2 regions of the Olleya sp. ITB9 genome follow, and region 2 is predicted to be linked to the other one. Evidence: riboswitches for the same ligand, from Rfam matches in the RefSeq annotation. Region 2 holds a riboswitch; the other holds the start of a gene.
What was found. Region 2 has a riboswitch for thiamine pyrophosphate ahead of ITB9_RS09985 (TonB-dependent receptor domain-containing protein). Riboswitches for the same ligand answer to the same signal wherever they lie in the genome.
Positions count from the first base shown of each region.

Region 1: linked by a shared signal. The riboswitch ahead of thiS (sulfur carrier protein ThiS) and the one ahead of ITB9_RS09985 (TonB-dependent receptor domain-containing protein) in region 2 are both predicted to bind thiamine pyrophosphate.

Region 1 covers NZ_BCBW01000014.1:61,610-66,053, reverse strand. Annotated here, with positions in the region: gene ITB9_RS03015 (thiamine phosphate synthase) at 1-81, opposite strand, end outside; gene thiC (phosphomethylpyrimidine synthase ThiC) at 186-2,045, opposite strand; gene thiS (sulfur carrier protein ThiS) at 2,104-2,307, opposite strand; TPP riboswitch at 2,418-2,512, opposite strand; gene ITB9_RS03000 (DUF6642 family protein) at 2,699-3,298, shown strand; gene ITB9_RS02995 (Fur family transcriptional regulator) at 3,295-3,675, opposite strand; gene ITB9_RS15290 (MerC domain-containing protein) at 3,757-4,167, shown strand; gene ITB9_RS02990 (SH3 domain-containing protein) at 4,426-4,444, shown strand, end outside.
Region 2 covers NZ_BCBW01000034.1:97,639-102,082, forward strand. Annotated here, with positions in the region: gene ITB9_RS09980 (hypothetical protein) at 1-222, shown strand, start outside; gene ITB9_RS09985 (TonB-dependent receptor domain-containing protein) at 277-2,490, opposite strand; TPP riboswitch at 2,592-2,682, opposite strand; gene arfB (alternative ribosome rescue aminoacyl-tRNA hydrolase ArfB) at 2,794-3,201, opposite strand; gene ITB9_RS09995 (DUF4301 family protein) at 3,202-4,444, opposite strand, start outside.

The DNA.
Region 1 (4,444 bases), on a different contig from region 2:
CTCTAATCCGTTTTGAAATAGTTTGTTTAATAGTCCTATTTCGTTTAAAACATCTTCTTCTGGAGCAATAAGTACGATCATATTTTTTGAGTTAAGGATTGTAATGGAAATCCTTTTGCTTTTTCTGCAAAAGATTGTATTGGAAAGTCTGCCCACGCCTTAAGCGTGGGAACTCCCTTAAACTATTAAAGATACACTTCTGAGCCTTTATCTTTGAATTCTTTTGACTTTTCTTCCATCCCTTTTTGGATGACTTCATTATCTACAATATCATTTTCTTTAGCAAAATCTCTGACTTCTTGAGAGATTTTCATAGAACAGAATTTAGGACCACACATAGAGCAGAAGTGGGCTATTTTGGCACCAGCTGCAGGTAAGGTTTCGTCATGATACTCTCTAGCACGTTCAGGATCTAGTCCTAGATTAAACTGGTCTTCCCATCTAAACTCAAATCTAGCCATACTTAAAGCGTTATCACGATGTTGAGATCCTGGATGTCCTTTTGCTAAATCGGCAGCATGAGCAGCTAATTTATAGGTTACCACACCAACACGTACATCTTCTTTATTAGGTAAACCTAGATGCTCTTTAGGCGTTACGTAGCACAACATAGCACAACCGTACCAACCAATCATTGCTGCTCCAATACCAGAAGTAATATGGTCGTAACCAGGTGCGATATCTGTTGTTAGAGGTCCTAAGGTATAAAAAGGAGCCTCGTCACAAACGTCAATTTGCTTTTCCATGTTTTCTTTAATCATGTGCATTGGTACGTGTCCAGGCCCTTCAATAAAGCATTGTACTTCGTGTTTTCTAGCTATCTTGGTTAGTTCTCCTAATGTTTCTAATTCTGCAAACTGAGCTTCGTCATTAGCATCCGCAACAGATCCTGGTCTTAATCCGTCGCCCAAAGAAAAGGCAACATCATATTGTTTTAAAATCTCACAAATGTCTTCAAAGTGAGTGTATAAAAAACTTTCTTTATGATGCGCTAAACACCATTTAGCCATGATAGAACCACCACGAGATACAATACCAGTAACTCGTTTTGCGGTCATTGGAACGTAGCGCAATAAAACACCAGCATGAATGGTAAAATAATCCACACCTTGTTCCGCTTGCTCAATTAAGGTGTCTTTAAAAATCTCCCATGTTAAGTCTTCAGCCACACCATTTACTTTCTCTAGAGCTTGATAAATAGGCACTGTACCAACAGGGACAGGTGAGTTACGTATGATCCACTCTCGGGTTTCATGGATATTTTCTCCTGTGGATAAGTCCATGATATTATCTGCTCCCCAACGACAAGCCCAAACTGCTTTTTCTACTTCCTCTTCAATAGATGATGTTACCGCAGAATTACCAATATTAGCATTAATTTTAACTAGAAAGTTACGTCCTAAAATCATAGGTTCAGCTTCCGGATGATTGATATTAGATGGGATTACCGCACGACCTCTAGCGACTTCTGAACGTACAAACTCTGGTGTAATTTTATCAGGTATTGAAGCCCCAAAGTGTTCGCCTTTATGTTGTTTTCTAATTTGGGTCATTTCATCAATACGCTGGTTTTCACGTATGGCAATGTATTCCATTTCCGGAGTGATTATTCCTTGTTTGGCATAATGTAATTGGGTTACGTTTTGACCTTTTTTAGCACGTAAAGGCTTTTTTAATAGCTTAAAACGCATATGATCTAAGCTTTTATCGTTTAAACGCTCATTACAATAGGTAGACGAGTAGTTGTCTAACTGCTCTACATTATCACGATCCATGATCCATTGTTCACGAATACGCTCTATACCACTATGGATGTCTATTTGTTTGTCAGGATCTGTATAAGGCCCTGAGGTATCATAAACCGTTACAGGTTGGTTAGGTGTTTTCTTTTTAGTCATGGAATCCACGGTATCACTTAACTCAATTTCGCGCATAGCGACTTTAATTTGAGGGTGAATTTTACCATTAACATAAATCTTTTTAGAATTAGGAAATGGCTGTCTTGTAATTCCGCCTTGTTTAGGTGCAGTATCTTTGTTTTTCATTGTTTAAGGGTTGATTATTTGTGGTGTTTAATAGTATTGAAGTCAGTCATAAATAGCATTATCCGCCTTGAGTCGCTTTGATAATTAGTATTGAATCTCCGTTATTAGGAGTAGTTGCAGACCAATCTGATTTAGTAATAATGTTTTGATTGACAGCAACAGCAATACCGTTAACCGAAATCTCTAATTGCTTAATTATTTGGTCTAATGTAATTTGAGACTCAAATTGGTAGGATGTGTTATTTACTTTTATGTCTATCATATTAATTCCTGTTTTTGAAGCCTAACCAGCTTCAATATTGTGTATTAATGATGTAAACTAAAAAAGGGTAGTACTATGTGAGAATCACAAATAGAGGAAGTGTACAGTTTTAAAAACTGTTAACTTTTCCCTACGTTGGTATTAACCAAATCAGGTTCTAAGGATTTTTCTCAAACTAATTTAATAGCTACTCCTAAAGTTTACTGTAACAAATTTAATGAATTGAATTTGTAAATACTTCTAAATAGAATAAATTTTAAATGTTTTTTTAATTCTTTCTATACTAAACGCTTGTAAATTATAGCATTTGATGTTTCTAATTAAAGCCCCTAATACATTATCAAAATTGCATTATTTTTGTATTTGAATTACTAAGCATAAATACTAAGATTTGTTAAAACCTCAAGACCAATTACCACAAGTCCCATTATTAGACACCGATTATTTTATTTATTGTTTGGAAGCAGTAGACGATGTAGATGTAGAGGCAGTTACTGAAGTACAAAAACAACTAGACCAATTAACATTACAATATGGTGTTGCTAGTATTTATAATACATGTGATAGCATAGAAGGATTAGAGTCTAGCTTAGGTACATTAGTTTTAGATGATCATAATTTTAAAAACTACGAAGTTATTTACTTGGTTATTGAAGGTGAAGCCAATAGTATTTGTTTGAATGATTACTATTATAATTTGCAAGAAATAGCTGAACTTTTTGAAGGACGCTTAGAAGGTAAGATTCTACATTTTTCTAATGTAAAAGTCCTTGATTTAGATGCTGAAGAAGCCCAATACTTTTTAGATATTACTGGTGCAAAAGGACTATCTGGTTATGGTTGTGCACAGCCTAATATTAGTAGCTATACATTAGATATGGCTTTTTTTAACCTGTTTAAAGACGATGATGATATGTTTGCAGTAGTGGAGGAGCTACATCAAAAACACTATAAAGCCTGTAAACTGCTTGATTTTAGATTATATTATTAAAGATAGCAAGTATCACAAGTCCCTTGAATTAGTAATTGTGACACTTTAATTTTACGATTAGGTATTTCTGGAAGCTTAACACTTTCAGACAAGCAGTCTACTTTTCCGCAATTTAGGCACTGAAAATGAGGATGTAAATCGTTATGTTCTGATGCCGAACATCCTTTACATTTAGCATACCATTTTAATCCGTCTTTACCTAAAAACGAATGTAATACACCATCCTCTTCCAATTTATCTAATACACGATAAATAGTGGTTTTATTAAATGACGTTTGAAATTGCTTAATTAAGTTTTTAGCAGAAATAGCTACAGCTCTTTTATTAAACTCATTTAATAAAACTTCTACCGTTTTTGTCTTTCTTATCACTCCCATAACACAAATATACTGCAACGTTGTTGCATTAACAAATAATAGTTTTACATTTGCAACTTAGTTGTATTAACAAGATTATAAATGATAGTATTAAAACAGAAATCAGATTTATTAGGAACCTATGCTAGCACCTTATGTTTAATACATTGCCTAGCAACGCCATTACTATTTATAGCGCAATCCTGTACAGTAACATGCTGCGAGGCTACACCAGTATGGTGGAAAAGTATAGACTATCTGTTTTTAGTAATATCCTGTCTTGCTATCTATTGGTCTACAACAGCAACATCTTTAAAATGGATTAAAAATGCTTTGTGGTTAAGTTGGTGTGCTTTAGCCTTTGTTATTATAAATGAAAAAGTAGCACTGTTACCTTTACCAGAAGCCAGCATCTATATTCCTGCAATAGCGTTAATTGGATTGCATTTGTACAACCGTAACTACTGTAAATGTAACACAGCTACTTGTTGCACCAAGTCTATATCAAATTAAAAGTCCCTTTTGTTGAAGCTTTTGTATACTACATTTAAACCTTGTAAGTATAGTCTTTGTTAAGTATTCTGATTTAACATTGTATCGAGATATTATATCATTCGTTTAAAATCTTTACAATTATTGCATATAAAATTACTAATAGCTGTAATTTTTATTAATGTACTTATTTTTTTACAAAACACTATTAAAACGTTTTGAATCCATCCTATTTAAACTATATTTATCCCTACTAAAATCAATATTAAATCAATTACAATGAAAAAAACCGCATTAA
Region 2 (4,444 bases):
AATCAATATTATGCTTTTGAGATTACAGACCCTAACCATGTACCTACTAACTGTTCTGTATTAACTATTGAAGGAGGCATAGCCACATGCGGTTGTGATGATGCCAATAGCTATAGTATTGCTGGTGGTGGAGTACCTTTTGATGGAACTGATGTACAATTTAGTTTAAAACCTTATTTTGTTGAAGCTAATGGAAACGTTATTAGAGTTTACAATAACTAAAAAAGCACCTCTAAATTAGAGATGCTTTTGGTGGTTTACTTAAAAAATTGTTGATTAAAATTTTAATGTTGCTCCTACTAAAAAGTTAGTAGTTGCTTGTGGGTAGTATCCTGTACCTTCAATTGTAGTTGTTGTATTTGGATCAGACCAAGTATCATCATATGTGTAATAATATCCATTTGAAATATATTCTTCTCCAAACACGTTATTAATCAATCCTGATAATAGAATTGATTTGAAAATTTTGTTTGTCTTAATTTCATAAGAAACATTAAAATCGTTTACAAAATAACTATCTAATTTTGATGCTTGAGAGTCTGTATTACTCATATATTGCTCTCCAATATACTTACTTAAAAACGACAGCTGAAGCGCATTTATTGGCTTAAACACTATAGCATTTGACGCTACTATATCTGGTGAAAATGATATGTTAGTTTTACCTAAATTTACTAAACTGCCATCTTTAGAAATTATAGTTTCGTCATTTTTATTAGAACTTAATGTGACATTTGGTTGTATTGAAAATTGATCATTTACTTTTACAACTGCTTCTAACTCTAAACCAAGACGAGAGCTTTTTCCTGAATTCTCTCTAATTGGAGCTCCTACATCATCAAGCGTTCCTGTTAAAACTAACTGCTCATTGTATAACATATAGTAGGCATTAGCATTAAAAACTAAATTTTGATTTTTATATCTCCAACCTAATTCAAAGTCATTTAACTGTTCTGGTTTTATGTTAGGGTTACTTTCAAAATCACTTCTACTTGCTTCTCTGTTAGCTCTTGCATAAGACAAGTAAAAATTATTATTGTTATTTAAATTATAAGATACTCCTGCTTTTGGATTAAAAAAATTGTACGTTTTATCTATTACAAATAATTCTAAATCAGAATTAATTCCACTTGTATCATAATTAACACTTCTAAATTGTAAATCTGCAAACAGACTTAATTTTGAATTAAGTTGATAATTAGCTTTTGCAAATGTGCTAAAGTCATATTTATCACCATCACTATCATAATAATGATCTCTTATTTGACTATTACTAGCATATTGAGACCATATAACTTCTCCAAAATGATCTCCATGGTAAGAACTATAAAATAAACCAGAACTTAAATTTAATTTATCGTCTGTATAGTTTACGTTAGCATTTAAAACATAAAAATCATTATCTAACCAACGTCTTCTAATAACATCTGTTTGATCGATAGTCTCACCTCCAATAACCAATTCATCAAAACCATAAGTTTCAAAATCTTCATCTTCTTTATATTGTTCAAAATAACCAGAACCTTTTGTATAGTTTAACCCTAAATTAGTTGACCAATAGTTATTAATTTTTTGATTCCAATGTAATTGATAATGATCTTGTTGGTAATTATCAACTTCATTATCATAAAACTGCAGATTACCGTCTTGATCAAAATAAGCTCCTGACACGTTAAATGTTCGATTTTCTTCAATATTAGGATTAGCACCTAAAGCACTGACATAATCTGGATCAAACCCATTCCAAGATTGATAAGTAACCTCTTTACCTCCAAAAGTAATGGCTTTTATTAAAGTATTATCATCGATATATGCACCTTGTAAAAAATAAGACTTTAGGTCAGAAGTAGCTCTATCTATATATCCATCAGAATTAATTTGAGATAATCGTCCTGATATTTCAATTTGATTATTTAATAAACCTGTACTATATTTTACAGTATGTTTACGTGTATTATAGCTCCCAAAACTATTAGAGACTTCACCGCTAGCCTTTTTGGACACAGCATCAGATAACACATTAATACTTGCTCCAAAAGCACCAGAACCATTAGTTGATGTTCCTACACCACGTTGCAACTGAAGACTTTCTACAGAAGATGTAAAATCTCCTAAATTTACCCAAAAGGTACCTAAACTTTCAGAATCATTATAAGGAATACCATTAATGGTTATGTTAGTTGACTGAGCACTAACACCACGAACACGAATACCTGTATATCCGACTCCTGCTCCAGCATCACTAGTTGTAACTACAGATGGCAAGTAATTTAATAAAATAGGAATGTCTTGTCCTAAATTACGAGATTCGAGATTTGCTTTTGTTACATTAGAATGGGTAATTGGAGCATCATCTTTTACACGAATAGATTGTATAAGAACCTCATCAAGTTTAGTCACTTTAGTCGTATCCAATTGGGTTGACTGTTGTTGTGCACTAGCACAAATTGATAACATTAAAAATGTTAAAAAAAGAAATAAATTTTTCATTACGATTACATCGTTAACCGAATAAAAAGAGGTAATTATTCTTTAATAATTATTAAAAAATGGTGTATATACTTTTTCAAAAAGACATTACACGTTAACACAATAAATGTGCTTAAAATTCCTAAACAGCATTACCTGTTCTAGGTTCAATGGGTATGATCTCAGCCGATATAGGCACCCCTTTTTTGAGAACGATGCAAAGGTAGATTAGAATTTTGATTTATGAAATATGAAATTGATTTATTTTTTTACTTTAAAAGAAAACCAATAATCAATTTAAACTACAAACATTAGATTATAAGATCAATCAAGCTCAGGTTTTCTCCTGTTTGCTTTTCGCTGAGCATTGATTTTTTTACTTTTCAAGCGTCTTTTAATAACAGCTTTAGGAACTTTAGTAGATTTACGGATTTTTCTGGGCTTTAAAGCCTCCTTGAGCATTTGCACTAAACGTTTTAAAACAATTCCTTTATTTTTTAATTGACTTCTAGTTTCTCCACATTGTAATAGTAAAACTTGATCTTTAGTTAATCTGTTTGATAGCTTATCTAAAATTATGCTTTTTTGATTTTCATTTAAAACTAAAGAATCAATAACAGAAAAACTTAATTCAATTTTAGTAGCAACTTTGTTAACATGTTGCCCACCACTACCAGAGCTTCTAATGGCTTTTAAATTACATTCGTTTTCTAAAGCTTTTATATCAAACATTTATGAAACCTGGTGTGTTGGTTTTAATAAATCATTAACCGTTTTTACAGGATTAAAAGTTACTAAAGGGACTTCAACAAAAATAGTATTCCAGTTAGCCATACTACCATTCCATAAACCTGGTAACTCAAGTGCTTTTATCTCTTGACCCGATTTGGTTTTATTGGTTATAAATGCTGTTTTATGATCTACATACTTATGTAAATCGTAAGATTCTCCTTTATAATTTTTTGTACTACAAACTAAATCCACAGGATTAAAATGTGTCGCGTTTTTGACAATGTTTTTTTGTGACTTTACTTTTTTATCAATTTGTGCAGACTCTACAATTTGTAGTGAAATATTTGCGCCTTCATCTTTCACCCAAAAAGGGCCTCCTCCTGGTTCCCCTTCATTTTTAACCATACCACAAACGCGTATTGGCCTATCAATTTTATTTTTTAAATATTCTATTTGATATTGTTTAGAATATTTTTCAAATTCAGGAGATATAACCACATTCAATTTAGATATTAAAAACTCTGCTATATCAATAATATCTGTACTCTTTAATTCTTTTTCATCTAAATCTCTAGCATATTTAAAAGCCTGATCTTTAACTTCAATTAATAAACCAGCTAGCATTTTTTTATGTTTAGCGACTTCGACTTGATACTTATTAACAACGACATTATCTATGTTTTTAATAAAAATAATGTCTGCATCTAAATCGTTTAAATTTTCAATTAAAGCACCATGACCTGAAGGTCTAAAATACAAGTCTCCATTTTCTTCTCTAACAATTTCATTTTTAGTAGATACCGCTACAGTATCTGTAGCACCTTTTTGGTAAGAAAATGAAATTTCAAATTTAGTGTTTGTCTTTTGTTCTACTATATTCTGAATACGTGTAAACTCGTTAGTAAATTTATCTTTATGTTTATCTGAGATAGTGAAATGTAGTTTAGCTTGACCGTTTGTTGAAGCATATAACGCAGCTTCAAACAAATGCTCTTCAAAAGCACTGGCTAAATGATTCTTATATTTATGAAATGGTAATAAACCTTTAGGGTATTGACTAAAAGATAATTTATCATCATGTAAAATAGCAGCAATAAAAGCTTCTAATTTTTCATCATTATTAAGGTTTTTATAATTTTTATTATGATTCTCTAAATAGTTTATGACTGTATTATAGAAAGGAAACTTTTCTAGAGCAACAAAAAACAAAGATAGATTAGACGCTTTATTTTTGTTTATAAAG